Regions from separate parts of the Nocardia sp. CA-135398 genome, predicted to be linked through region 2. Evidence: riboswitches for the same ligand, from Rfam matches in the RefSeq annotation. Region 2 holds a riboswitch; each other region holds the start of a gene.
The links. Region 2 has a riboswitch for S-adenosylmethionine ahead of ACQP1T_RS03165 (rhodanese-like domain-containing protein). Riboswitches for the same ligand answer to the same signal wherever they lie in the genome.
Positions count from the first base shown of each region.

Region 1 (9,515 bases), 1.7 Mb from region 2:
TGTGGACGCGGGTGGTGATGTCGTCGCGGATCAGGCGTATCCGCTCGATGCCCTCGATCCCGCGCTCGGAGGGCTCGTCGATGTCCACACCTCGACCCGGACGCCAGCGGGCGGGGCGAGGAGGCATGCCTCGCCACCGAGCACCACAATCCCCTCGCCGTGCGCCGCGACGCCGGGGTCGATCGGCTTGGGATGTCCCCGTCGATGGCGACGCCGAGCAATCGACATCCGGCGCAGCCCCGGACTCGGAGTCCGGGGCTGCGCGGTGTGAGTTCCGGATGTCAGAGCCTCGCGGTCGTGCCGCGCGGTCCGGAACGAGTGTGGATCTCTGCGCTCAGACCTTGTAGCCAAACGACCGCAGAGCGTTCAGCAGGCCACCGTCCCATTCGTTGGCGTGGCCCCAGCAGCGCCACACGAGCTGGGCTATGTAGTAATCCCCCTTCTTCTGCAGGTCCAGCAGGGCCGCCTGGACCTCCGGGTGGCCCCGCACCGCGGCATTGTGGGGGAACGGGCCGTCGTACTCGCCGCCGGTCCCCGCGGTTCCCTCGGCGCCCTCCGGCGTCGGCGATGAGACCAACATGCCCAGGATCTTCGAGAGGATCCCGGTGGCCTCTTCCTGTGCTGCACGCTCGACTTCGGTGATCTCGCTACTCTGCTGAGTCATTCGCATCTCCCATCGCTGTGTCGGTGATCCATCCCAGGGAGCCGGTCGCCCTACCACCCTGCGCCGACGGCCGGCACGCCGCACGAAACTCTGGCATCCGGCGGTATCCGCCCTGTTGCGTTGAGCTCATCGCTAGAGAGCGGAAACACGGGTCAGGTTGCCGTCATTCGGCGGCCCCTGCCAATCCGCCGCGTAGCCCGTGTCGGACGAGATCCAAGTGCCATTGCAGCGTTTGACGATGAGGTAGTCGCCGATGTCGGAATTTGTGAAGACGCTGCTAGTTTGGTTCGGCTCAAGGGTGAAGAGCTGGTGCATAGCGGCTTGACCGCCCTTTACCGCGAGCACGGCGACGACCGAGTCGGTGTCGTTGAGTATCTGGTACGTACTGGGGCGCGCTCTGGTTGTCACCGATGCGCGATCGCGTGCCGCAGACCACGGCGTCTTCTCGGTGTCAGCCTGAACGGCGGGTTGCTGTTGCTGCTGTTGCCTCATCGGCTGGGCCTTCACGGCCTTGGCCTTGCTGCCTTTGCTACTGCCAGACATCGAAACCTCCGTTGTGGTTTGCCGCACCCTGGTCCAGGTGCGTCCTACGGCACATCGATGAACTGCTCAGTCAACGCAGGGAACACGCTGCCTCAAATAAGCGTGAGCACCCGATCTGCCCATGTCAACGCATCGCCGGCAAATCCATCCCCGACCGGCCGCGCAGCCGAAACCCATGCCGCGACGGGCGGGATCGCCCTGCCGACAGTCCTGCACGATGTCCGATGCGGTCTCAGTGACCTCGATGACGCAGCAGGGACGATCCCACCTGGTTTCATTGCAAGTACCGGCCAGCCGGATCCCGCTCCAGGGGGTTCCAGTAGTAATCGGCCCGTGAGGTCCACTAGCTCCAAATCCGGCGGTAAGCCATGTACCGCAGATAGTTTCGGGAGCCGAAACCCTCCGCACGGCCTATCCGCCCAGGTCGGCGTCCGAGTTGCCGCACATAGTGCGTGGCTATGTGCGGTACTGGCTAAGCGCCGGATTTCTCAGCGATGTTCCTCGACCCCCCTACCGCCACCTGACCGCCGAGAACTGACGCGAAGTGGGAGTTACCGGCGGCCAGAAACCCTATACAAATATGCGCTCAACTCCGCAGCGGCGGCAGGGTGGCCATCGAGAACTGACCACACTCGCGCGCGCCTGGCCCTTTGAGGACAGCTCCTACGTAATTTGAGCTCATGGAAGACGAGACCTCCAAGCCGAGGACTCCTCAGGAGTCCGCCGGTCCGGCCGAACCTTCGGTGCCAGCGTCCTCGTTCGACTTGGCAGCACTTCAACGCGATCTGCGGATCGCGACACGGAACGGACGATACGCGCTGGTCACCGCAGTCGCTGCGGCTGTGATTTCAGCTGGGATATCAGCGTGGGCATCCACCAGTGTCAGCAGCACGGAGATGAACCGGCAGGAGCATTTCACCGCAGCGCAGGCGGTGCGCAAGGATCGTCGTGAGGTGTATGTGGAGTATGCGACTTCTACCATCAACCTCAGCGTCCAGTTGCAGCGGATCAATGTTGCGTTGGGCGCCCATCCACCCGACCGGGCCACTATCACAGCGGAAATGAACAAACTTCAGGAACCTCTGCAAGCTCATATGCGCGCGGAAGTTGCGATGCGGATCGTGGGCAGCGAGGTGGGCCCCTCCCTAGAGCGCCGGGACCGCGCGATAACAGATTTGATGGTTGCACCCGACTCCTCCTTGGTGGTGGTCCGAAACCACCTCGATCGTCAACCGGGCGCACTCACAGACGACGACGAGTGGCGTCGGGTCGCGACGGCGGGGATCACGGCGATCGAGAAGTTCCTGAAAGACACCAGCATCGATGAGATCGCTGAACGGGCGCGGGCAGACCTGGGGTCTGGATGATTCGATGGCGACGACGCGGTGAAGGCGTTGGCCGGATCCGTCGGCCTACCGCTCCACCACCCCGATCACCGCAGGACCGGAACGCGATCGGCTCTACGCGGCAATGGTGCAGGTCATGCCAGGCTTCGCCGAATACGAGACCAAGACCGATCGAGTGATCCCCGTCGTCGCACTGGAACCCAACACCTAAGCCACCGAGCGACGACCAGCCCACACAGTCACCATGAACAGCAGCACACCAACCACGGCCAAGCCCGCCCCGACCGTAGCGGGCGCGGTATAGCCCAGCCCCGCCGCGATAACGAGCCCACCCAACCACGCACCCGCCGCATTGGCGATATTGAGCGCCGCATGATTGAGCGCCGCGGCGAGGGTCTGGGCGTCGGCGGCGACATCCATCAGTCGGGTCTGTAGACCTGGCGCGAGCGCCGCACCTGACGCGCCGACCAAGAACGCGCTGATGGCCGCCGTGTATGGATTGTGCGCGGCGGCAACGAATCCCGCGAGGATGACCACCATGGCGATCATCGAGACGTAGATCGCCCGGTCGACGCCGCGGTCGGCCAGAATGCCGCCGACGATATTGCCAGCGACCATTCCGAGTCCGAAGAGCATGAGCACGAACGGCACCAGTCCGAGCCGCAGACCGGCCACATCGGTCAAGGTGGTGGTGATGTAGGTGTAGACGGCGAACATGCCGCCGAAGCCGATCGCGCCGACCAGCAGGGTCAGCAGCACCTGCGGGCGCCGCAATGCGCCGAGTTCGGTCATCGGATTGGTGATCCGGATACCGTGCAGCTCCGGAACGAAGCGGATCAGGGCCGCGACGGTGGCGACACCGATCACCGCGACCACCACGAAGGCATCGCGCCAGCCGAGATGCTGGCCCAGCCAGGTCGCGCTGGGAACGCCGACAACGTTGGCGGCGCTCAATCCGAGCATAACCGCGGCAACCGCCTTGGCACGCTGCCCCACCGGCGCCAGCGTCGCGGCGGCCAGCGACGCGACACCGAAGTACGCGCCGTGCGGCAGGCCCGATAAGAACCGCGCGATGACCAGAGTTTCGAATGTGGGCGCGATAACCGTCGCCGCATTTCCGATGGTGAACGCCACCATCAGGGCGACTAGCAGACGTTTGCGCGGCACCCGTGCGGCCAGTGCGGCGATCAGCGGAGCGCCGACGACAACACCGAGCGCATAGGCCGATACGGCATGCCCTGCCGTCGGCTCGGACACGCTCATGGCGCTCGCGATATCGGGCAGCAAACCCATGGTGACGAATTCGGTTGTGCCGATTCCGAATCCACCGAGGGCCAGCGCCAGCATCGCCGGAATATGCCAGTCCGTCCGCTCGGCCTCGGCACGTGCGGGACTCTGCGTTGCTACGGAACTGGTCACAACTTCATGTAACCGTCCGGCGACCGCCGACGCTTCCCGAGCAAGCGTGAGTTCCCCCACGTCAGCATCGAGAAATCGAAAGTCTCACCCGCATACCGCACATTTCGGGCACCGGATGGCAACCGCTGCTCGATTCCCGCACAGGACACCGCGATCCGAGGCTTCGCATCGCCGATACAGGCGTCAAGTGACCCCCGGGTCGCGAAACAGTGCGGGCACCCGTACCACCGACCCTTTCGAGCGACCTGCAAGCAGTCGCTAGCGGTGTGGTGCGGGTGCCCGTATGTCGCGCCCGGCGCTGGCTCTTGCCCAGCGCCGGGTATTCAGTTCACCCCGTCAGCGCAGGGCGCGGGCCAGGTTGGCGTCGAGCGCACCGAGGAACTCCTCGGTGGTCAGGTAGCCCTGATCGCCGCCGACGAGCAGCGCCAGGTCCTTGGTCATCTGGCCGCCCTCGACGGTCTTGATGACGACGTCCTCGAGCGTCTGCGCGAAGCCGATTACCTCGGGGGTGTTGTCCAGCTTGCCGCGGTGCTCGAGGCCGCGGGTCCAGGCGAAGATCGACGCGATCGGGTTGGTCGAGGTCGGCTTGCCCTGCTGGTGCTGGCGGTAGTGCCGGGTAACGGTGCCGTGCGCGGCTTCGGCCTCACAGGTCCGGCCGTCCGGAGTGAGCAGCACCGAGGTCATCAGGCCGAGCGAGCCGAAGCCCTGCGCCACGGTGTCGGACTGCACGTCGCCGTCGTAGTTCTTGCAGGCCCAGACGTAGCCGCCCTCCCACTTCATGGAGGAGGCGACCATATCGTCGATCAGGCGGTGCTCGTAGGTGAGGCCCGCCGCGTCGAACTGGGTCTTGAACTCGGCGTCGAACACCTCCTGGAAGGTGTCCTTGAACATGCCGTCGTAGGCCTTGAGGATGGTGTTCTTGGTCGACATGTAGACCGGGTAGTTCTGCTGCAGGCCGTAGTTGAACGAGGCCCGCGCGAAGTCCTCGATGGACTTCTTGAAGTTGTACATACCCATGACGACGCCGCCGTCCTCGGGCATCTTCACGACCTCGTGCACGATCGGCTCGCTGCCGTCCTCGGGGGTGAAGGTGAGGGTGACGGTGCCGCCCTGGAAGACCTTGAAGTCGGTGGCGCGGTACTGATCGCCGAACGCGTGACGGCCGATGATGATGGGCTTGGTCCAGCCGGGGACCAGACGCGGCACATTCGAGATGATGATCGGCGCGCGGAAGATGGTGCCACCGAGGATGTTGCGGATGGTGCCATTGGGCGAGCGCCACATCTTCTTCAGGCCGAATTCCTCGACCCGGGCCTCATCCGGAGTGATCGTGGCGCACTTGACGCCGACACCGTGCTCCTTGATCGCATTCGCGGCGTCGATCGTGACCTGGTCGTCTGTCTTGTCCCGATATTCGATGCCGAGGTCGTAGTACTCGAGGTTCACATCGAGATACGGGTGGATCAGCTTGTCCTTGATGAACTGCCAGATGATCCGGGTCATCTCGTCGCCGTCGAGTTCGACGACGGTGCCTTCAACCTTGATCTTGGACATGGATCTTCGTGTCCTCCTAGGATGGTGCCCTTATTGCACGGCCAGGCGAACACGCTTGTGAGCGGACCCCAGCTGTTCCAACAGACAACGTATATGTCCCGCGTTGTCCGCGAGACGAGTGGTGCAAACAAGACAAGCGTACTGCTGCCATTGACCTCACCGCGCGGGCAGCCCCCCATGTGAAGCCGCCCGAAATTGTTACCGACAAGTAGGTCGGCGGTGCCGACACCCTGCCGAAATAGCGATGTCCGGGCATCCCATCGGATACCCGGACATCGCTATTTCAGGATCAGATCGCGACCGGAATCCGGGCGTCCTCCTCGGATCCCTCGATCAGATTCTCCGGCTTGTCCCGAATCATCAACGCGATCACCGGAATTGCCGCGAGGAAGAATCCGGCGCCGACATAGAACGCCACGTCGTAGCTGTGGATCGAAGCGCGGGCCAGCAGATTGTCCATGGTCGGATTGTTCTGCGCGTAGGTCTTGGCCGTCTGCACCGAGATGGTGGTGAGCAGCGCGGTGCCGACCGCGCCGCCGACCTGCTGTGCCGCATTCAACAATGCACTGGCCACACCCGAGTCCGCTTCCTCGACCTGATGCAGCGCGACCGTCTGCATCCCGACGAACAGCGGGCCCATACCGAGCGCGATCAGCAACTGCGCGGGCAGCACGCTGACCGCGTAACCGTCGCCGTAGCCCAACTGCGCCAGCCACACCAGACCGAGCACGCCGAGCACGGCACCGACGACCATCAGCGGCCGCGGGCCCAGCTTCGGCAGCAGCGCACTGGTGACACCGGCCGAGATCGCGATGCCCGCCGGGAACGGCAGGAAGGCGAAGCCGGCCTTCAGCGACGAGTAGCCGAGGGTGATCTGGAAGTAGTAGCTCAGGAACAGGAACATCGCGAACATCGCGATCGGGATCAGCAGCGCGGCCAGGAAGGCGCCACCGCGGTTGATCTCACCCGGAATATGCAGCGGCAGCAACGGATTCGCCGAGCGACGCTCGATGGCGACGAAGGCGATCAGCAGCGCGACGCCGATGACGAGCAAGCCGAGGGTGCTGCCAGCCAGCCAGCCGTCCTCGGCGGCGCGGCTGAACCCGTACACGATGGCGATCAGACCGAGCGTCACGGTGACCGCACCGGGCACGTCGTAACCGCCGATGCGCGGTGTCGGCACATCCTTCAGCACGAATGCCAGCGCGCCGAGCAGCGCGAGCAGGGCGATCGGGGTGTTCACCAGCAGGCACCAGCGCCAGGAGGCGTATTCGGTCAGCGCGCCACCGGCGATCAGGCCGAGAGCCGCACCACCCGCGGAAATACCGGCGAAGACGCCGAAGGCGGTCGCGCGCTCCTTGGCCTCGGTGAAGGTCACCGAGAGCAGTGACAGCGCCGCGGGAGCCAGCAGAGCCGCGAACGCGCCCTGCAGCGCCCGTCCGGCGAACAGCTCCGCGCCGTTCTGCGCCAGACCGGCCACCGCCGACGCCCCGGCGAAGCCGACCAGGCCGACGATGAAGATCCGTCGCCGGCCGAGGTAGTCGGCCAGCCGTCCGCCGAGCAGCAGCAGACCGCCGAAGATCAGGGTGTAGGCGGTCAGCATCCACTGCCGATTGCCGTCGCTGATCTCGAGATCCTGTTGGGCGAAGGGCAGCGAGATGGTCACGATGGTGGCGTCGAGCACCACCATGAGCTGGGCCAAGGCGATCACCCCCAGGGCCCACCAGCGTGCCGAACTCGTTTGCTTCTCCAGAACTTCCACCGCTGTCGCAGTCTCGCTCACCTTGGTCTCCTAGTCCGAAGTTCGTGCAGCCATCCTGTCATCTACAGACATTTGTCGTCAAGAGAAAAATGTCGCACTCCGACATTTGACCGTTGAGGACACAAACCCGCCCGATTGCGATAGCATGGGGCCATGCTCGAGTCATCGACGCCGATCGGCGCGAGCGCCACAGCCGAGGACGCTGTGCGCGCCCCAGCGAATCCAGGGACCAGTGCGTCCGGCGGTCCGGGATTGCGCGAGCGCAAGAAGCAGCAGACCCGTTTGCGCATCATCGAGGTGGCACTCGACCTGTGCGACGCACAGGGATTCGACGCGACGACGGTCGAACAGATCGCCGACCGCGCGGATGTGTCCCCGCGCACGATCAACCGGTATTTCGACAGCAAAGAGGCCATCGTCCTCGGGCCGGTCAAGGATTTCGGACTGGCGATCGCCGAATGCCTGCGCGGACTCCCGGTCACCGGCAATGAGCTGCAATCGCTGCGCGAGGCCTTCTTGCAGGTCGTCGACCAGGCTGCGGCGAGTGTCGACGGACCGCTGTCATTCCGCCGCTTCCAGCAGATGCAGCGAATCCTGCGCAGCAGTCCGACGGTCAGCGCGCAGAGCATGGAACTGGCCGACGATAAAAACGCCGCGATCGCCGACGTGATCGCCGAGCGACTCGGCACCCAGCCCGACGCGCTGCCGGTGCGGCTGGTCGTCGGCGCCTGGCAGCTGATCGGCCATCTCAGCATGGAGTGCCAGAACTCGATCTTCGACGAGGAGGACACCGCCGCGGCCGCCGCCGAGGCCCGCAACGGATTCACCACATCGTTCGACGAATTCATGCGCGTGTGCACCGGGCGGCCCGCGACCGAGCCGGTGGAAACCCGGTAACGGATTTCAGTCGCCGCCCGCCCGCCGGTTACCATGTCCGTCAGGTCATGAGTGCCAGCGCGAAGCCCCGGCTTGCTGGACGGCAACCCTCCAGCAGCGGTGGGGTGCTCCGGGTGATGACCGGGCTCTCGATGGTCGAGGGCAAGCGCGCACTTCAGGAGGTTTTTCCGATGAGTTGTCGTCCGTCACCCGCACCCCGATAAGACCGCAGGCGAACAACCCTTTGGAGCACGATATGAGTGACCCCATCGCGTCCGCGGCCGGACTCCCGGTCTACCGGACCGCGGCCCGGTTCAGCCGGGTAGTTAACATCGGGGATGTGCGTTCCCTCGTGATTCCCCCGGCGTCGGCGACGCACTGTGCGCGGCGGGTCGGTTTCACGGCGGCGACGACGTGACTGTGACCGACCCTCGTACCGCGCGTTCCGCCACGGTGGCCCTGCCACCGCCGGACGGGAGGCTCGGCATCATCGCCATCGGGGATGTGCGGCTGGAGAGCGGCGCTGTCATCCCGGACGTTCATCTGGCCGTACAGCGCTGGGGCGAACTCTCCCCCGCACTGGACAATGTGGTGCTCGTCGAGCACGCGCTGACCGGCGATTCGCATGTCGTGGGGGTACCCGACGACATCCATCCGCTGCCCGGCTGGTGGGACGGCATGGTCGGGCCGGGCGCACCGGTGGATACCGACGAATGGTGCGTCGTCGCGACGAATGTGCTCGGCGGCTGCAAGGGCAGCACCGGCCCGTCGACGCTGGCGCCGGATGGAAAGCCTTGGGGCGCAAGGTTTCCGGAGATCTCGATCCGGGATCAGGTGACCGCGGAAGCGGCGCTGCTCGATCTGCTCGGCATCGAACGCCTGGCCGCCGTCGTCGGCGGTTCGATGGGCGGTATGCGAGTGCTGGAGTGGATGGTCGGCGCGCCGGAGCGGGTCGCATCCGCGCTGGTGCTCGCCGTCGGCGCACGCGCCACCGCCGACCAGATCGGCACGCAGACAACGCAAATCGCCGCCATCAAGGCCGATCCCGATTGGCAGGGCGGCGATTATCACGACACCGATCGCGCCCCGATGACCGGCATGGGCATCGCCCGCCGCATCGCGCACCTGACCTACCGCACCGAAAGCGAACTCGATCACCGCTTCGAGAACAACGCGCAGGGCGATGAGGATCCGCGCAACGGCGGCCGCTACGCGGTGCAGAGCTACCTGGATCACCAAGCCGAAAAGCTTTGCAGCCGTTTCGATCCCGCTACCTATGTGCTGCTGACCGAGGCGATGAACCGACACGATATCGGCCGCGGTCGCGGCGGCATCGCGGCCGCCCTCGCCG
Region 1 covers NZ_CP192084.1:7,701,548-7,711,062, forward strand. The annotation lists gene ACQP1T_RS34335 (hypothetical protein) at 1-88, opposite strand, end outside; gene ACQP1T_RS34340 (hypothetical protein) at 335-664, opposite strand; gene ACQP1T_RS34345 (hypothetical protein) at 797-1,207, opposite strand; gene ACQP1T_RS34350 (hypothetical protein) at 1,888-2,574, shown strand; gene ACQP1T_RS34355 (nitroreductase/quinone reductase family protein) at 2,639-2,764, shown strand; gene ACQP1T_RS34360 (MFS transporter) at 2,761-3,900, opposite strand; gene ACQP1T_RS34365 (NADP-dependent isocitrate dehydrogenase) at 4,309-5,526, opposite strand; gene ACQP1T_RS34370 (MFS transporter) at 5,816-7,309, opposite strand; gene ACQP1T_RS34375 (TetR family transcriptional regulator) at 7,442-8,185, shown strand; SAM riboswitch class IV at 8,229-8,339, shown strand; gene metX (homoserine O-acetyltransferase MetX) at 8,579-9,515, shown strand, end outside.
Region 1: another riboswitch for S-adenosylmethionine. It lies ahead of metX (homoserine O-acetyltransferase MetX); the one in region 2 lies ahead of ACQP1T_RS03165 (rhodanese-like domain-containing protein).

Region 2 (9,521 bases):
CCCGCAGCATCCTGGCGATGATGGCGCAACCGGAACTGCCGACCATCGATATGACCTACGCCGCCATGGCCGCGCCCCTGGAGATGCAGGAGGCCTACTCCGTTGCGCTGCAAGGTCTTCCGGCCTATCTCGGCACGCACGGTATGGATCCGGTCGGTGTGCTCGCGCTGCGCGAGGCGCTGGCCCGCCGCTACACCGAGCGCGGCCTGCCAACCGAACCGGACCAGATCCTGGTCACCCTGGGTGCCCAGCACGGCCTGCGCCTGCTGCTCAATGTGCTCACCGCGCCCGCGGCCCGCGTCCTCATCGACCACCCGACCTATCCCAATGCCATCGAGGCGATCCGCGATGTCGGCGCTCGCCCGGTGCCGGTGCCGCTGCGCCCCGAAACGCCGGAATCCGGCTGGGATCTCGACGGAATCCGCAGTGCCGCAAGGCAAACCGCGGCCACCCTGGCCTACCTTGTGCCGGACTTCAACAATCCGACCGGCCTGCTGCTCGACGCCGACGGCCGTGCCGAACTGGCCGCCATCGCCCGCGAAACCCGGATGACCGTGGTGATCGACGAATCAATGGTGGACCTGAACCTGACCGACCGGACCGCGCCCCCGCCGGTCGCGGCCTTCGCCAAGAGCAGCGAGATCATCAGCATCGGCTCGGCCTCCAAGTCCTTTTGGGGTGGTCTGCGCGTCGGCTGGATCCGCACCAACCAGTCGTTGATCACCAAACTGCTCGGCATCCGCTCCACGGTCGACCTCGGCACCCCCGTGATGGACCAGTTGGCCACCATCCACCTGCTGGAGAATGCCGACACCATCCTCACCCGCCGTCGCGACCAACTCCACGCACAGCGTGCGGCCCTGCTCACCGCGCTCGGCGAAGAGCTTCCGGACTGGCGCACGATCGTCGGCGACGGCGGCATGTCCGTTTGGGCACAACTACCTGCTCCGGTCTCGACGGCACTGGCCGCCACCGCCCCCAATCACGGCGTATTGCTCGCCGCCGGACCGAGATTCGGCGTACAGGGCGCCTTCGAACGCTTCATCCGCCTGCCCTTCACTCACCCCGAACCCGAACTCCGCCTAGCGGTCAAGTCCATCGCCGCCGCCTACGAAGCCCTTACCCCCCGCGCCGCCGACCCCCTCCAGCCCCTCACTTGCTACTGATACCTGTCGCATAGCGAATGGCTATCTCGCACAAGGTATACGGTATGCGAGGTAGTGACTCGGTATGCGGTAGCCGATCGCTGATGTAGGGCAGGATCGACGGTATGGGGCCTAGTGCGGGACCGAGTGTCCCTGAGAGTGTCGAGGACTTCCGTGTGCTCGCGGGGGCGCGGTTGGGCGAGTTCCCGCATACCGAGGTCGCCGATGCGCCCGGAATCCGTCGCGCCGCGGTGTTGCTGTGTGTGGTGGCACTAGCGGGGCCGCCGTCGGTGATGGTCATCAGGCGCGCGTATCGCGGGCGGAATGCCGGGCAATGGGCGTTGCCGGGTGGACGGGTCGACGACGGGGAAACCGTTGAGCAGGCGGCGATCCGTGAGCTGCACGAGGAACTCGGACTGACCGCCAGCCCGGCCGATCTACTCGGCAGGCTCGACGACTTCCCCGCGGCATCGGGCTTCGTCATCACCCCGATCGTGGCGGCTCTCGCCGATGCGTCCGAGCTGCGGCCGAGTCCGGACGAGGTCGACTCGGTTCATCAAGTGGATCTCGCCCGGCTGGCCGCCGACGATGTCCCGCACTGGGTGCATCCGAAAGATGCTGTGAGACAAGAGGAGCTGCGGTCCGACGCCCCTCCGGTCGCCCACGACGGCCCCGGTCTACTGCAGATGCGTCTCGCCGAGAACATGACCATCCACGCACCGACCGGTGCCATGCTGTGGCAGTTCCGTGAAGTCGTACTGCTCGGCCGAGACCCCGCCGCCGCCCGTATCGCGCATTTCGCCCAGCCGGAATGGACGCGGAACTAGCGCATTCTCGCGTCCCGCATGAATTCGCGGACGAAAACATGCGCGGGCGCGGGAATCGATGCGCGGGAGCCGTTGGAGTGCGCCGCGGAAGGTGACGGTGACGAGTTATCAGTCCGCCCAGATGGATTCGATCGGCGTGGCCTCGTTGGGTGGCGGGGTGGGCGTACCTGCGGGGGTGCGGGAGAAGCGCGGCGCCGGGGCATGCTGGACGACACCGTCGATCTCGATCAACCCGGTGCGCGCGACAATGTGCGGATTCTGTTCTGCCTCGGTGAAAGTCAGCACCGGAGTCGTGCACGCATCGGTGCCCTCGAAGATCGCGGCCCATTCGTCCCTGGTTTTGGTCTTGAACTTCTCCGAGAACAGCTTCTTCAGCTGATCCTGACCATTCGGATCGAGCTGCATCGGCAGACCTTCGGGGTCGATCTCCAAGCCCTGCAACAGTTCCGCGTAGAACTGCGGTTCGATCGCACCGACCGCCATGTACTTGCCGTCCGAGGTTTCGTACGTGTCGTAGAACGCCATACCGGTATCGAGCAGGTTGGTGCCCCGCTCATCCGACCACAGGCCCATGCCGCGCATACCCCAGATCATGTGCGAAAGCGCAAGCGCCCCATCGATCATCGCCGAATCGATGACCTGACCCTTACCGGACCTCTGTCGCTCGACCAGTGCCGCGAGAATGCCGAACACCAGGAACATCGAGCCGCCACCGAAGTCGCCGACCATATTCAGCGGCGGCACCGGACGTTCACCCTTGCGGCCGATGGCGTGCAGCACACCGGTCAGCGAGATGTAGTTGATGTCGTGTCCGGCGCGATCGGCCAGCGGGCCGTCCTGACCCCAGCCGGTCATCCGGCCGTAGACCAACCGCGGATTGCGCGCGTGCACGGCATCCGGGCCGAGTCCCATGCGCTCGGTGACGCCCGGCCGGAAGCCCTCGATCAGCACATCAGCCCTTTCGGCGAGTGCGAGCACCTTCTCGATATCCGCCGGATCCTTCAGATTCGCCTCGACGATGGTGCGCCCGCGCCACTGCGGCCGCTCCATGAAGCCGGGCAGCATATTGGGCCGCTGTACTCGCACCACATCGGCGCCGAGATCGGCCAGCAGCAGTGCCGCATGCGGTCCTGGGCCGATCCCGGCCAGTTCGATGACCTTGATGCCCGCGAGCGGGCCCTGCTCGGCGGTGGATGGTGTGCTCACGCCCTACCTCGGTTCGTCGTTGATCCAGCGCTCCCCGGGGCGACCCGAGGCTGTATTGACAGTATGACAATAACGCCGAAGCTATACCCGAGACGGGTTCGCGAGCCCCAAGGCGGAGTTGAGCCGATACGCCCCGCCACGGCCATGGAATATCGCCATCGGCAGCGCGCCCACCAAGGCGCCGCCGATACCCGGGTAGGCGTGCGCAGGCAAGTCGGCCCAGTATCCGATGACGACCGCGAGTGCGATTCCGAACGTCCCGGCCACCGAATTGCGCAGCGGATCGTTACCCCACACATTCGGAAACTGTTCGCCGACCATGCCTTTGACGAAGGGCGGTACCGCATTCGCGCCGAACAGTCCGGCCAGTGCGGACAACAAAATCGTGTGCCACATGACGATCCACCTTCTTTTCAGTCAACGGTTGTAGACCGAAAATTAGCATGGCGATCCGCTTCGGTCAACGGTCGTAGACTGAGCGCATGAATTCTCGCCCTCGCAGCCGCGCGGAGCAACGGCAGCGCACTCAATCCCGGATCCTGGATGCGGCCCGGCGGTTATTCGCAGAGGTCGGCTACGACCGGACCACCATTCGTGCGATCGCCGCCGAGGCGCAGGCCGATCCCGGTCTGGTGATGCGCTATTTCGGGTCGAAAGACAATCTCTTCGCCCAGGCTTCCGGCTTCGAACAGGATGAACTGGTCACCGGCACGCCCGAAGAGGCGGCCGACCAACTGCTGGCGGCACTCGAAACCAAGCTCGCCCAGCAACCCACCGACGCACTCGCCGCGATCCGTTCGATGTTCACCCATCCGGACGCCGCCGCCGAAGTGCAGTTCGCCATGGTGTCCCGGCAGCGCCAAGCCGCCCAGCACCTGGCCGACGACGATGCGGACTTGCGCGCCGGGCTGATCGGCGCGATCACCATCGGCACCGTCATCGGTCGGCACCTACTCCAACTGGACGGACTGCGCGACGCCGAGCCCGAACGCGTCACCGCCCTACTCCGCGCCGCCTTCCACGACATCGCTTGCGGCCCAACGACAACCCCTCGGACCCGTGATCGAAACGACACTTGAATCCGACGTTACGTCAGGTTTTAGCGTGGTTGGTGCACATCGAGAGGAGGGCACATTGGCCGAGCGGGTGTGGCGGGTAGGAGAACTCGCCCGGGAATCCGGCGTGACGGTGCGGACGCTGCACCATTACGACCGGCTCGGGCTACTGGTGCCGTCGTCGCGGACATCGGGCGGGCACCGGTGCTACACCCGGGCCGATGTCCGGCGGCGTCGGTGACTCGAGCTCTAACTCAGCGCGAAGTCCAAGTCGCCCAGCAGATCCTCGACATCCTCCAGCCCCACTGAAATGCGCACGACGCCGTCGGATAGTCCGATGGTGGCGCGGCCTTCGGGGCCCATGGCGCGGTGGGTTGTGGTGGCCGGATGGGTGATGAGGGTTTTGGAGTCGCCGAGGTTGTTGGAGATATCGATGATGCGCAGACGGTTGAGGACCTCGAAGGCGCGCTTCTTGGCCTCGTCCTCGGGCGCGTTCAGTTCGAAGGTGACCACGGTGCCGCCGCCGCTCATCTGGCTGATCGCCAGGTCGTACTGCGGATGCGACTCCAGGTACGGGTAGCGCACCCATGAGACGGATTTGTTGCTCTCGAGGAACCGCGCGATGCGCAGTGCGGATTCGGTGGAATGACGCACCCGCAGCGGCATGGTCTCCAAACCCTTGAGCAGGGTCCACGCGTTGAACGGGCTCAGCGCCGGACCGGTATGGCGCATGAGGGTTTTCACCGGACCGTCGATGTAGTCCTGGGCGCCGAGGATCGCACCACCGAGCACCCGGCCCTGACCATCGATGTGCTTGGTGCCCGAATACACCAGCACATCGGCACCGAGGTCGAAACCGCGCTGCAGCAGCGGCGTGGCAAAGACGTTGTCCAGCACCACTTTCGCGCCCGCGGCATGCGCGAGTTCGGTCACCCGACGCACGTCGACCAGCGTCTGCATCGGGTTGGCCGGTGTCTCGAAGAACACGGCCTGGGTCGGCACCGAAAGCGCCTGCTCCCATTGATCCAGATCATCGCCGTCGACGAAGACCGTCTCCACACCCCAGCGCGGCAGAATCTCGTTGCACACCACGAAGCACGAGCCGAACAGGCTGCGCGCGGCCACGAGTCGGTCGCCCGCGCCCAAAAGCGCACCGAGCGCGGTGAATACGGCCGACATACCGCTCGCGGTCGCGAAACATGCTTCGGCGCCGTCGATCAGACGCAGCCGCTCCTCGAACATGGCGACCGTCGGGTTGCCGTAGCGGGAGTAGACGAAATGCTCGATATCGCCGGTGAACGCGGCCTCGGCCGCCTCGGCGCTCTCATAGACGAAACCGGAGGACAGATACAGCGCCTCGGCGGTTTCCTCGAATCCCGAGCGACGCAGCCCACCTCGCACACCGAGCGTGGCGGGACCGACGCCTTCGGGCAGCGGCTTGTCGAACGCACCACCGGTGATCATGACTGCCGCCACGGCAGGCCGATGGCGCGCCAGCCGGAGCCGCCACGATGTCCGAACTCGTCGATCGGGCCTTCGAAGCCCTCCAGCACATTGAACGACGGGGCGATACCAGCCCCGGTCGCGGCCACGGCCGCACCGACGGAACGCTGTCCGGAGCGACAGAGGAAGACGACCGGCGCCGCCGGATCGCGACCCTCCAGCGCCTTGCTCAGCTGCTCGACGAACTCACCGTTGCGGGCGCCGTTGCTGTCCACCCATTCGATCAGCACCGTCGGCCGGTCGATCGAACTCGTATCCGGCACACCGACGAAGCGCCATTCGGCCTCGGTGCGCACGTCTACCAAGACGGCTTCGGGATTGTCCTGCAACAACTCCCACGCCTGCTGTGGGGTGATGTCACCGGCATATGTCATGCGATCCTCCTGTGAATCCACGCTTGCCGCACCTGGGATTGGGTCGCGGCCAGGTCGTCACCCGGAGCACCCCACCGCGGAGGAGGGTTGCCGACCAGTCAGCCGGGGCTTGGCACTGGTACTCATGACCTGAAAATGAGATTGCCTGGGCAGGGGCCGCCATGTCAAACCCCATTTCGCGTCGCGCATAAGCAATCAACCGCAGACGATCCAGCGGTCTTGTGAGCGGATCAGATTCCAGGTCGCCGGGGTCTCCCGCCCATCGACCGCGATGGTCACCGTCGCCTTGGCCTTATCGCCGTCGACGATCGCGTTCTCAATCTTGGTTACCTTGATCGACTTTCCGGCGGCGGCCCCACCGAACTGACCGGCGAGCGGCGTCTTGCTCTCGTCGAATCCCGAACAGGCCACGCCAGGCGGCGGCGTGTTGTCGGTGGTGGTGCGGGCCTCCGCGTAGCGCTGCACCGCCGCCGCGATCTTGTCCGATTCTGTGACATTTTTCTCAGCTGGCGAGAGCACCGCACCGAGCACGATCGCGAGCAGCACGACAGCCGCGAAGACGGCCGCCGCGATGAACGGCACCATGGAGCGACGATCGGTCTGATCGACCACGATTACGGGTTCTTCATCGGTGCCCTGCTGCTCTGTCATGAGTCGATCATCCCTGGTGGGCGGTGGTATCAGGCATTCGGCCCCGATACCGGCGACGCGCGGATTCGATAGAAGCGCGCAGAGCGGGTAGTCACGGTAGGTGGGCCGGGTAGCAAACACCCGGTGTACGCACCGCCGCGGGGCGCGTGCTGTGCCACCGATAGAATCGCGAGACTGCGGCCTGCTGTCATAGCCGAGATGGCCGCCTGTTCGCATCGGCAGATGCGATCGAGAGGGTGCGTCAAGTTAGCCTAAGCTAAGACTGACGCCGTTAATTGTTTCGACCATAAGGGTGCGCGTAAAGATGACCGAAGACAGTGCAGCGACTCGCCCGCTTCGCATCGCGATCGTGGGCGCGGGACCGGCCGGTATCTACGCCGCCGACGCGTTGATGAAGTCCGATGCCGAGGTGAGCATCGACCTGTACGAGCGCATGCCCGCGCCGTTCGGGTTGATCCGCTACGGCGTCGCGCCGGACCATCCGCGCATCAAGGGCATCATCACCGCCCTGCACAAGGTGCTGGACAAGCCGCAGGTCCGCCTGCTCGGCAATATCGACTACGGCACCGACATCACCCTCGACGATCTGCGCACGTTCTATGACGCGGTGATCTTCTCCACCGGCGCCAACGCCGACCGCGCGCTGCCGATCCCGGGCATCGACCTGGATGGCAGCTACGGCGCCGCGGACTTCGTCTCCTGGTACGACGGCCATCCGGACGTGCCGCGCACCTGGCCGCTGGAGGCGGAGAAGGTCGCGGTCCTCGGCGTCGGCAATGTCGCGCTCGACGTGGCGCGCGTGCTGGCCAAGACCGGCGACGAACTGCTGCCGACCGAGATCCCGCCGAACGTCTACAACGGACTGAAGGCCAATAAGGCGATCGAGGTGCACGTCTTCGGTCGCCGCGGCCCGGCGCAGGCCAAGTTCACCCCGCTCGAGCTGCGCGAACTCGACCATTCCCCGACCATCGAGGTCATCGTCGATCCCGAGGACATCGACTACGACGAGGGCTCCGAGGCCGCGCGTCGGCACTCCAAGCAGGTCGACATGATCGCCAACACCCTGGAGCAGTGGGCCATCCGCGATGTCGGCAACCGCCCGCACAAGCTGTTCCTGCACTTCTTCGAATCCCCATCCGAGATCCTCGGTGAGGACGGCAGGGTCGTGGGTCTGCGCACCGAGCGCACCCAGCTCGACGGCACCGGCAATGTCAAGGGCACCGGCGTATTCAAGGACTGGGACGTCCAGGCCGTCTACCGCGCCGTCGGCTACCTGTCGCAGAACCTCACCAATCTGCCGTTCGACGATCAGGCCGGTGTCGTCCCGAACGAGGCCGGACGCGTCCTCGCCGACGAGGACGCCGACGGTGCGGACCGCTACCTGCCCGCCACCTACGTCACCGGCTGGATCAAGCGCGGTCCGGTCGGCCTGATCGGCCACACCAAGGGCGACGCCAACGAGACCGTGGCCTGCCTGCTCGACGACAGTGTGAACTTCACCCCGGCCGCCGAGCCGGAACTGGATGCCGTCACCGAATTCCTCGAGGGCAAGGGCATCCCGTTCACCACCTGGCAGGGCTGGTACCGCCTCGACGCGCACGAGCGCGCCCTCGGCGAGCCGGAGGGCCGCGAGCGCGTCAAGGTCGTCGAGCGCGAGGACATGCTGCGCGCCAGCGAGCCGCACAAGGTCTAGTGCGAATGCCGCAGGGGGTGAGCGTCACCTCCTGTGGTACTCGACAAACCGACACGGCCGCGGCCGCGCGAAATCTGTCGGGTCCGCGGCAGCGGAAATTCCGTCCCTGAGGCATTCTGTACAAGTGTTCGATGCCCATCTCCACATCTTCGACCCGCGGTTCCCGCTGGCCGAGAACCAGGGCTACCTGCCCGACCCGTTCACCATCGCCGATTATCGAAAGCGCATGTCGCGCTTCGATGTCGGCGGCGGCGCCGTGGTCAGCGGATCCTTCCAAGGCACCGATCAGACCTACCTGAAAGCGGCGCTCGCGGAGCTCGGCGAGGGATGGGTCGGCGTCACGGCGCTGGACCCGGACGCCACCGACGAAGAGATCATCGAACTCGACCGGATCGGGGTGCGCGGGCTGCGGTTCAATGTCAAGCGCGCGGCTGCCGATATCACCGCGATGACGCTGCAGGCATTGCGTGCGCACGACCTCGTCGGCTGGCATGTCGAGGTGTATATCGACGGCACCATGCTCACCTCGATGGAGCCGGTGATCTCGAAGCTGCCGGTGCTCTCCATCGACCACCTCGGCATGTCCGAGGAGGGTCTGCCCTATCTGCTGGATCTGGTGGATCGCGGGGCGCGGGTCAAGGCGACCGGTTTCGGGCGCGTGCAGATGAAGGTGTCCGATACGCTGCGCCGGATCCACGCGGTCAATCCCGAGGCGCTGATGTTCGGTACCGATCTGCCCGGCACCCGGGCGGGACGGCCGTTCCAGGATTCCGATGTCGATCTGATCTGCGATGTGGTCGGCACCGATATGTTCAAGGTGCTGGAGGACAATGCGCGGGCGTTCTATCGACTTCCCGCCCGCGAACGTGCGATTCCGGTCGATCCGATGCCGACGCTGCCGATCCACCGCACCGAACAGCCGACGCTGCCGCTGCGGCGCGATCAGCTACCGGAACCAGCGGATACGATTCCGTTCCCGATCATCGAGTGAGCGGTGGACCGGGGGCACAGCGTGTGACGAGGGTGCTCGCCGACGTCGCCGGCTAGCCGCGACAGACTGCCCGTCC
Region 2 covers NZ_CP192084.1:688,250-697,770, forward strand. The annotation lists gene ACQP1T_RS03130 (PLP-dependent aminotransferase family protein) at 1-1,166, shown strand, start outside; gene ACQP1T_RS03135 (NUDIX hydrolase) at 1,271-1,972, shown strand; gene ACQP1T_RS03140 (CaiB/BaiF CoA transferase family protein) at 2,081-3,178, opposite strand; gene ACQP1T_RS03145 (hypothetical protein) at 3,260-3,574, opposite strand; gene ACQP1T_RS03150 (TetR/AcrR family transcriptional regulator) at 3,661-4,257, shown strand; partial or broken gene ACQP1T_RS03155 (MerR family DNA-binding transcriptional regulator) at 4,313-4,465, shown strand; gene ACQP1T_RS03160 (O-succinylhomoserine sulfhydrylase) at 4,483-5,697, opposite strand; gene ACQP1T_RS03165 (rhodanese-like domain-containing protein) at 5,694-6,110, opposite strand; SAM riboswitch class IV at 6,125-6,240, opposite strand; gene ACQP1T_RS03170 (Rv0361 family membrane protein) at 6,306-6,761, opposite strand; gene ACQP1T_RS03175 (FAD-dependent oxidoreductase) at 7,066-8,454, shown strand; gene ACQP1T_RS03180 (amidohydrolase family protein) at 8,579-9,445, shown strand.

Region 3 (9,521 bases), 3.0 Mb from region 2:
ATGAATCCGATCAGGCTGATGATCGGAAAGTCGCCGAGCTTCACCGGAGCGGCTATGCCAGCGACGAGTAGAAACAGGCCGAGGACGAACAAGGCCGCGGCCTGGAGTCTGCGACGACTCGAGGTCGAGCGAAGGCGTCCGCCGCGGACGGACGACGCGAACTTCGGATCCTCAGCATAGAGCGCGCTCTCGATCTGTTCGAGCATGCGCTGCTCGTGCTCGGAGAGTGGCACGGTACCTCCCCCGGCACTAGGACGTGGCTGTCGCCTCCGGGTAGGCGACAGATAGCCAAGGTCGGCTATCTGCCACCAATGATACGAGTTCGATCAGTGCCGTACCACCTACTCGCCGATAACTAAGCGGTCATGCCGCCGGACCAGCCCGGCGCGGGGCGCAACCGAGCCCCGGCATTCAGCAGATCTTCCACGTCGTGCAGGAATGCGCCCACCCGCGAATAGAACTCGTCGGCCTGCTGATCATCCACATCGCGATCGAGCCCCGCCTCCAACGCCGCCCTGATCTCCGAACGAGCGCTGAAGTAGTCGGCCCACATGACGAATTCGGGCGCGGCACGCTGCATCAGTACCCAGGCATTGCGCGATCGCACCCGCGGTGCGGCGTCGGCTCCGGTGAACGCGAGCACGGCACCGGCACCGCGCAGTGCGGCGAGATACGCGGTCCGAAAACGCTCGCGCGGGTCGCGTTCCCCCGCGGCCTGCATCAGCAAGCCGTCCGCGCGCTGCAGCAGCTTGCCCGCCCTGCCCGGTTGCCCCGGGTGTTCGATCCGACCAGACATCAGCCGTCCCTCCGAGTCGCTCACCTGGCCTATCCTGGGCGCGAATGCCGAGTTCCCAGCACCGCGAGGATCGAACAGGTATTCGAACGTTTGAATTGAGATTGAATATAAGGACACCCACCGACAACTTTCCGCGGACCGACGAGAGCCATGACAGCCGTCAAGCCCAAACACATCCCCGCCAACGCCCCTGTCGTCATCGACCTCTCCGTCGCGGCGCTGCGCTCGCGGCTGCACGACGCACTGGCGGTGTACGTCGCGGCGATGGAATATCCGCACGGCACCGAACACCATCGCGCGCCGATGTGGACCGAGCACACCACCCGCGTCGGCTGGCAGGGCGTCGCCGCCGTCATCCCGGATGATTCCGGACAGATCGACCTGCGGACCGCGCCGATCGTGGCCATCGCCTACGGCTATCGCGGCGCCGCCCATCAATGGTGGCACCAGCAGGTGCACAGCGGGATGCGCCGCTCGGGCTGGCCGGAACATTCCGCGCGCGAACTGCTTTCGGACTATTTCGAACTGACCGAGCTGCACGTGCATCCGTCGGCGCAGGGGCGCGGCATCGGCAGCGAACTGCTGACGCGGCTGCTGGCCGACCGCACCGAGAGCGCGGTACTGCTGTCCACACCGGAGGTGCACGGCGAGGCCAACCGGGCCTGGAAGCTATATCGGCGACTCGGATTCACCGATGTGATCCGCAATTTCGTCTTCGCCGGGGATACCAGGCCGTTCGCGATCCTGGGACGGCGGCTGCCTCTGTGACCGTTGTGGTCGTCGGGTCGGGCCACAACGCGCTCGTCGCCGCTTGCTATCTGGCGCGTGCCGGGGAACGGGTGGAGGTGCTCGAGCGCGACAAGGTGCTCGGCGGCGCGGTGTCGACGGTCGAACGTTTTCCCGGTCATCTGGTCGATCGCGGATCATCGGCGCACATCATGGTGCGCCATACCGGGATCATCGAGGAACTGGAGCTGTCGCGCTTCGGGCTGCGCTATATGGATTGTGATCCTTGGGGTTTCACACCCGCGGGACCGGACGGCGGCGCGCCGATCGTATTCCATCGTGATCTCGATCGGACCTGCGCCGGGATCGCGGAGGTCTGCGGTGCGCGGGACGCGGCGGCGTATCGGCGCTTCGTCGAGGTCTGGGGACCGCGGTCGGCGCGGGTGATGCGCGCGTTCTGCGGTGCGCCCACGCCGGGTCGGCTGCTGCGTTCGTTCTGGGGGCTGGACGCGCGCGACGGCGGGAGCGCGTTGTCGCGGGAATTCCTGCAGACCGGCGATGCACTGCTGGACAGCTACTTCGACGACGAGCGGCTCAAGGCGTCGCTGGCCTGGTTCGGTGCGCAGTCCGGGCCGCCGATGTCGGAACCGGGGACCGCGCCGATGGTCGGATTCGCCGCGCTGATGCATACGCTGCCGCCGGGACGGGCGGTGGGCGGAAGTGGGGCGCTGACAACCGCATTGGTGGCACGGCTGCGCGCCGATGGCGGTGTGGTGTCGGCGGGTGATGCGGTCACCGAGCTGCGGCAGGCCGGAGCGGGCTGGCAGGTGCGCACAGCGGCGGGGCGAAGTCTGCACGCGGACACCGTGATCGCGGGCAGCCATGTGCTGACCACACTGGATCTGCTGCGGGACGGCGGATTCGACGATGCGGTGCTCGACGGCTGGCGGCGGCGGATCCGGGTCGGACCCGGTATCGGCATGGTGGTGCGGCTCGCGACCTCCGCGCTGCCGCAGTATCCGGGCAGCTCGACCGCCGAATCCGCCAATGGTCTGCAGTTTCTCGTCTCCGACCGGCGGCAGCTGCGCCGGGCGCACGGTGCGGCGCAAGCTGGTGATCTGCCGCCGCGTCCGGTGGTGCTGGCCATGAGTTTCAGCGCGCTGGATCCCAGCATCGCCCCCGCCGATGAGCATCAGCTCTCCCTGTGGGCGCAGTGGCATCCGTACGAGCTGGCCGACGGGAGTGACTGGGCCGCGCACGCGGAGTCGGAGGCGGATCGAATCATCGCCGAAGTCGATTCCTACGCACCGGGTTTCGCGGCGAATGTGCTGCGGCGGCATGTGCAGACCCCGGTCGATCTCGAGCGCGAACTGGGGTTGCGCGGCGGAAATGTGATGCACGTGGAGATGTCGCTGGATCAGATGATGTTGTGGCGGCCGCTGCCGGAGCTGTCCGGGCAGCGGGTGCCCGGCGCGCCGGGTTTGTATCTCACCGGCGCGTCGACGCATCCGGGTGGCGGGGTGTCCGGAGCGAGCGGACGCAGCGCGGCGCAGTTGGTGCTGCGTGATCGACGGCGCAACCGGCTTCCGCTGCTGCGCAGGCGATGACGGAGCCCACTGGGCCAGCCGTGCCGGAGCCGGACGGGCGATGCACGTCCGGGGTGGAAAGCCCTCGCCCGAAGAATGCCGGGCGGGTGGGGGCCTCCGACGCGACAGATTCCAACGTCCACAGTGGGGCGAGTGCAGAGACCATGGGGCGGGCACCCTCCGACACAACGGACTCCGATGTCTATGGCTCGGCGAGTCCGGAGACCACCGGGCGCGCGGGGGCCTCCGACACAACAGACTCCACCATCCACGGTCCGGCGAATGCAGAGACCATCGGACGGGCACCCTCCGACACAACGGACTCCGACATCCACGGCACGGCGAATGCGGAGAGCATCGGGCGGGCCGAGGCCTCACCCGCAACGGATTCTGCCCTTCGCGGTGCTCACAGGTATCTGGCAAGTTGGCGTGGCGCGGGTCGGCACCCGCGGTCGACGGTGGACTTTCGATGGACGCCGCGGTTGCTGGTGCCCGCGGTCTCGGCGGTTCTGCTCGTGCTCGTGCAGATCGGTTATCCGCTCGCCTCGGGTGTTGCTCGCGATCGGGTGACCCAGGCGGTCGTGTTGTTGTCGGCGGGGACGGCGCTGGTGCACGCGGGAGCGACGCGTGGTGTCCGGTATGCCTTGGGGTTCGTGGCGATTGTCTCCGGGCTCGGTCTGCTTGCCGAAATCATCGGTACCGCAACAGGGTTCCCGTTCGGCTGTTATGAGTATGCCGACGGCAGGTTGGGGCCCGCGGTGGCGGGAGTGCCGTTGGTGGTCGCGCTGGCCTGGACCGGTGGGCTGTATCCGGTGTGGGTGGTCGCGGGCTTGTCGAGCAGACGGTGGGCCGGGCGAGTTGTTTTGACCGCAGTGGGGGCCGTTGGCTGGGATCTGTTCCTCGATCCGCAGATGGTGGCGGACGGACAGTGGACTTGGTGTGCCACCGGTCGGGGGCTGCCCGGGCTCACCGACATTCCATACACCAACTATCTGGGGTGGTTCGCGGTGGCGCTGGTGATGGCGTTGCTGCTCATCGGCCTGGATCGCGCGGCCGGAACGAGAGGTGCGAACACGTTCGCGGCGAGCGTGCAGACGGCACAGCATCAGCTGTCGACATCGGAGGCACTGATCGCCGACACGGGACCGGCGGCGGGAGCCGCCGCACGGGAGTTTCCTGACTCGATCACTCCGGAGCAGCGATACCGAGAGCCGATATCGGCGGACGTGGTGGTGCCGGTGGCGGTGTTCATATGGACCTGGCTCGGGTCGACGCTCGCACACGCGGTGTTCCTCGATCTGCCGTATTCGGCCTGGTACGGGTGTGTCGGGCTGGGGGTGCTCGGGGTGCCGCTGCTGGTGCGGTCGGTCGCGACCAGGCTGGGCTGATACGACCTGTCCGATACTTCGGCGGCGTGCATTCCGCCCGTCGCGTGGCAATTCGGGGCGAGGGCCTGGCACGATGTGTGCCGTGCAGCCGAGTCCTCTCACCGCGATGCCCGACACACCGGTTCTACCGCCGCGTTCTCCCCGGCCCGCTGCGCGGGTGGCCGCGGCGGTGCTGCTTGCCGCGATGCTGGTGCCCATGCTCGCGGGCTGCCTGCGGGTGCAGGTGTCGATGGGTGTGTCGTCGAATGACCGGGTCTCCGGTCGGATCGTGGCAGCGGTGGTGCCCGCGGACGCCAATGACAAGGGCCCGCAGCTGAAGGCGCCCGATTCGCTGGCCGCGAAGGTGCGGGTGGAGCCGTACAGCCAGGACGGTTATGTCGGCAGCAAGGTGTTCTTCGAGGATCTGTCCTTCGGCGAGGTCGGCCAACTCGGCGCGCTCTCCGATCAGACCCAGGGCATGTTCAACCTGTCGTTCCAGCGCACCGGCGACCTGGTCAGCCTCAATGGCCGGGTCGATCTGAAATCCGTTCCGCCGCATGGGTCGGACGTGCAGTTCACGGTGGCTTTCCCAGCCCGCGTCGCCAAGACCAATGGCAATCGCGAGGACGACTCGACCGTCTCCTGGAAACTGCCGCCCGGCGATGTCTCCACGGTGCGCGCCGAGGTCAGCTATTCCGACCCGAACACCCGCTCCTTCGCGGGCTGGGCTGGCATCGTCGGCGGTATCACTCTGGCCGTCGCCGCGATCATCGCCGCCATCGCCTATATGGACCGCAATCCGGCGCCGCCCGGTGCACCCGAAAGCGACTTCTCACTGAGCAATCTGTGGCGTTCACTGACCCGCCGCTGACGCGAACCCTGCGCACCGGCGCGGCGATCGCCGCGTGGACGGGCGCGGGTATCGCGCTGTTCGGTTGCGGGACCGCATTATTCAACCGCGTGACGGTGCGCAGGCTGTCGACCGGACCTACTACGGTGATCGAGCCGGTCACGGTGTGTATCCCGGCTCGCGACGAGGCCGCGCGACTGCCCGAACTGATCGATGATCTCCGCGGTCAAGTGGGTGTGCCGCGCCTGCGGGTGCTGATTCTCGACGATGCGTCGTCGGACGGGACCGAAGCGGCCGCACTCGAAGCGATCGCGGGTGATTCGCGCTTCACGGTGTTCCGTTCCGAGGCCGAACCCGCACCCGGATGGACCGGGAAGGCCGCAGCCTGCGCGCGACTGGCCGAATTGGCGGATGCCACGGTGTTGATCTTTCTCGACGCCGACGTGCGATTGGCACCGAATGCGATCGCCGCGGCGACCGCCGAATTGCGCCGTAGCCGAGCCGCCTTGTTGTCACCGTGGCCGTACCAGGCGACCGAATCACTGGCCGAGGCGCTGGTGCAGCCGCTGCTGTGCTGGTCGTGGGCGGCGAGCCTGCCGATCGTCGCCGCCAATCGCAGCCTGCGCCCCTCGACGGCAGTCGCATGCGGCCAGTTCCTGGTCTTCGACGCAACCGCCTACCGCGCCATCGGCGGTCACACCGCGGTCGCCGCGAGCCCCACCGAGGACCTGGATATCGCTCGCGCACTGCGTCGTTCGGGTCGCCGGACCGCGCTGGTCGCGGCAGGCCGAGCGGCGAGCACCCGAATGTACCGCGGCGCAGCCGAACTGGAGGACGGCTACAGCCGCTGGCTGTGGTCCGCCTACGGCGGTAGGACAACCGGCGGTGCGGCAGTGGGAGCTGTTGCGGCACTGGCCTACTGGGTGCCCCCACTGGCTGCGATCGGTGGCCGAGGTTCGGTACGCACCGCCGGTCTCATCGGTTACAGCGCCGCAGTCGCCAGCCGCCTCCTCGCGCGCTCACTGGAACGCGGCACCACGACCCGCACGGACATCCTCGCGGCCCTGGCACATCCACTCTCCATCGACGCCTACCTCCGCCTCTGGACCCGCTCCCGCCGCGCCCACCACCACAACACCTTGACCTGGAAGGCCCGCCCCCTCACACCCACCCGCTGATCAAGATCAGGTGGAATCCATGGCGGCATCGGCCGAGACGTAGTCAGCGCACCGAGGTGAGTCCTATCGTCGGGAGGAAGAAGCAGGACTTGCCGCCGTTGTCGACGGTTCCGAAGACCGCGGCGAGTACCGTGCCGGATCCGGTGTCGACCGGAACCGCGCGTACCCCGCCGACCGGGAAGGCGGCGAAGAAGTCTTGGATGGCACGTTCGGCCAGTGGCCTTATCTCGGTCGGGGTTTCGGCGGGCACCATCGTGCGGACCACATCGGGGATCGATCCCATGGCGGTGACGCCACTGCGGCCATTGGCCAGGTTGACCCAGGCGACATTCATGCCCGTGGCGTTGGTGCCGTCCGGGCCGAGGCCGTAGGGGACGAAGGTGAACATGACTTGCCCCGCCTTGACGGCGGCCGGGTCGAGGCCCGGAATGGCCACCGTAGCTTTCGGCCACGGGCCGGGCACCGCCCCCGCAACGGCGGGGACCAGACCGAGGCTGCCGGTGGCCGAGCAGAACGGCGCGACGGCGGGATATAGGAACGGGTCGATGCCGAAGGTGCGCAGCGCCTCGACAACGGTTCGGTAAGCGGCCAACAGATCACCGGGCGCGGCCTGGGCAGGCGGGGAGGTCGCGGCCGGAACAGCTGGTTCGGGCATCGGCGCCGGACCGGCGGCGGCGATGCCGGGGGAGAGAGCCAGCGCGACCGAACCGGTCGCGATGGCGGTTAGCGTCGTCAGACGGCGCAGCAGGGTCACGGCGAACCTCCTCATCGTCGGGCACGAATCGAGGTCCGAGAGTACTCCGGCAAACCTTCGCAACAGCGGCTATTTCGGCGAGCGACACGGTCGTGCCGCGCGCCGCCGCGGCAAACCACAGCGGGGCAATCCGGACGAACAGCGCGCGCAGAACCATATCCGAAATGCCACGATCCACTGCACAACCGGGCCAATAGTGCCTGCTCATGGCCATGTAAACAAGGTCTGCGCTCAGGCTGATTCGTACCCTTGTGCCGGACTTCGCCTGCTTCGCATGATATTTCGGCTAGACCCATTGACCGACCCGTGCTCGGCGTCGGACACACCATCCAGAGCGACCGAGAGACCTGGCTCATCGACGTCGCAGCAACCCCCCGGTCACCGGGTGCGGGTGCTTCCGCCGGGAACGATGGAGGAACCGGAACCATGAGCGCGTCCGTCGCATCCGATACTCCGGTATCGGATGTACCGATACCGGGTGCCCACACACCCGATGCCGCCGCATCGGGTGCACCCGCCGCTACCGCAGGCATCACCGATGCACCCGCGATCGCCAGGTCCTGGCACCCGTGGCGCTGGGTGGTCAGTGCCATCGCACTGGTACTGCTCGCACAATTCATCCACGGACTGGCCACCAACCCCGGCTGGGATTGGTCGACGTTCGCCAAGTACTTCACCGCGAAATCGGTGCTGTCGGCGCTGAAGGTCACCTTGGAGCTGACCCTGTGGGGTACGGCACTGGGATTCCTGATCGGCACGGCATTGGCGATCGCCCGGCTGTCGAATAATCCGGTGCTGCGGGTGATCTCGTGGGTCTATATCTGGGCGTTCCGCTCGATTCCGCTGATCGTGCAGTTGCTGTTCTGGTTCAACATCGCCTACCTGTACAACACGATTTCGCTCGGAATCCCATTCGGCCCTTCCTTTCTCACCTTCGAGGTGAACGGGGTGATCAGCGGGTTCACCGCGGCGGTCATCGGACTCGCATTGCATCAGGCGGCGTATGCGGCCGAGATCATCCGGGCCGGATACATTTCGGTCGATCCGGGGCAGCTGGAAGCGGCCGCGGCGCTGGGCATTCCACGGGTGCGCCAGTTCCGCACGGTCATCGTCCCGCAGGCCATGCGCTCGATTCTGCCGAATGCGACCAATGAGGTGATCAGCCTGTTCAAGGGCACCTCGATCGTGTCGGTCATGGCGATCGCGGAACTGTTCTACCAGGTCCAGGTGATCTACGGGCGCAACGGCCGGGTGGTGCCACTGCTCATGGTGGCCACCGTCTGGTACATCGTGCTGACCACGATTCTGTCGGTGGTGCAGTTCTATATCGAACGCCACTACGCCAAGGGCGCGCACCGCACGCCGCCACCGACACCGGTGCAGAGGGTGTGGCGCAGGCTACGCGAAATCGCCGAAGTCGGTTCCGCCGCACCGCGCGGGGCAACCCGATGAGCGCGCCGGTGGCGGCGGCAGTCGAAGTGCGCGGCGTGCGAAAGTCCTACGGCGGCACCGACGTACTGGCTGGCATCGACCTGACCGTGCGCGCCGGTGAAGTGGTCACCGTGATCGGACCGTCCGGCTCCGGCAAGTCGACGCTGCTGCGGGTGGTCAATCACCTGGAGCCGCTGGATGCGGGCACCGTGCACATCGACGGCGAGTTGATCGGATATCGGCTGCGCCGCAATAAGTTGCACGCGCTGTCGGACCGCGAAGTGCGCAAGCAGCGCTCGCATATCGGCTTCGTCTTCCAGCAGTTCAATCTCTTCCCGCATCTGACGGTGCTCGACAATGTCACGCTCGCACCGATTTCCGCGCAGGGCCGCCCGCGTGCGGAAATCGAGACCGAGGCACGGGAATTGCTCGCGCGGGTCGGCATCGGCGAACTGAGCGACGCCTATCCGCGGCGGCTGTCCGGCGGTCAACAGCAGCGCGTGGCCATCGCGCGCGCGTTGGCACTGCGACCGCCGGTGATCCTCTTCGACGAACCCACCTCCGCATTGGATCCGGAACTCGTCGGCGAAGTCCTCGATGTGATCCGCGATCTCGCCGACGGCGGGACCGCACTGGTGATCGTCACCCACGAAATCGGTTTCGCCCGTGAGGTCGCCGACACCGTCGTATTCCTCGACGGCGGCGTGGTCGTCGAACAAGGTCCGCCCGCCGACGTACTGGACAACCCGCAACACCCGCGCACCCGCGCATTTCTGTCCCGAGTCCGCTGAGCGCGGTGCGCGCTCCCCGATGAACAGGTATTCGATGAAGCT
Region 3 covers NZ_CP192084.1:6,400,264-6,409,784, forward strand. The annotation lists gene ACQP1T_RS28305 (DUF3040 domain-containing protein) at 1-233, opposite strand, end outside; gene ACQP1T_RS28310 (SAV_6107 family HEPN domain-containing protein) at 356-796, opposite strand; gene ACQP1T_RS28315 (GNAT family N-acetyltransferase) at 947-1,564, shown strand; gene ACQP1T_RS28320 (phytoene desaturase family protein) at 1,561-3,129, shown strand; gene ACQP1T_RS28325 (carotenoid biosynthesis protein) at 3,567-4,496, shown strand; gene ACQP1T_RS28330 (LppM family (lipo)protein) at 4,570-5,346, shown strand; gene ACQP1T_RS28335 (glycosyltransferase) at 5,373-6,503, shown strand; gene ACQP1T_RS28340 (hypothetical protein) at 6,547-7,257, opposite strand; SAM riboswitch class I at 7,580-7,673, shown strand; gene ACQP1T_RS28345 (amino acid ABC transporter permease) at 7,684-8,709, shown strand; gene ACQP1T_RS28350 (amino acid ABC transporter ATP-binding protein) at 8,706-9,479, shown strand; gene ACQP1T_RS28355 (ABC transporter substrate-binding protein) at 9,499-9,521, shown strand, end outside.
Region 3: another riboswitch for S-adenosylmethionine. It lies ahead of ACQP1T_RS28345 (amino acid ABC transporter permease); the one in region 2 lies ahead of ACQP1T_RS03165 (rhodanese-like domain-containing protein).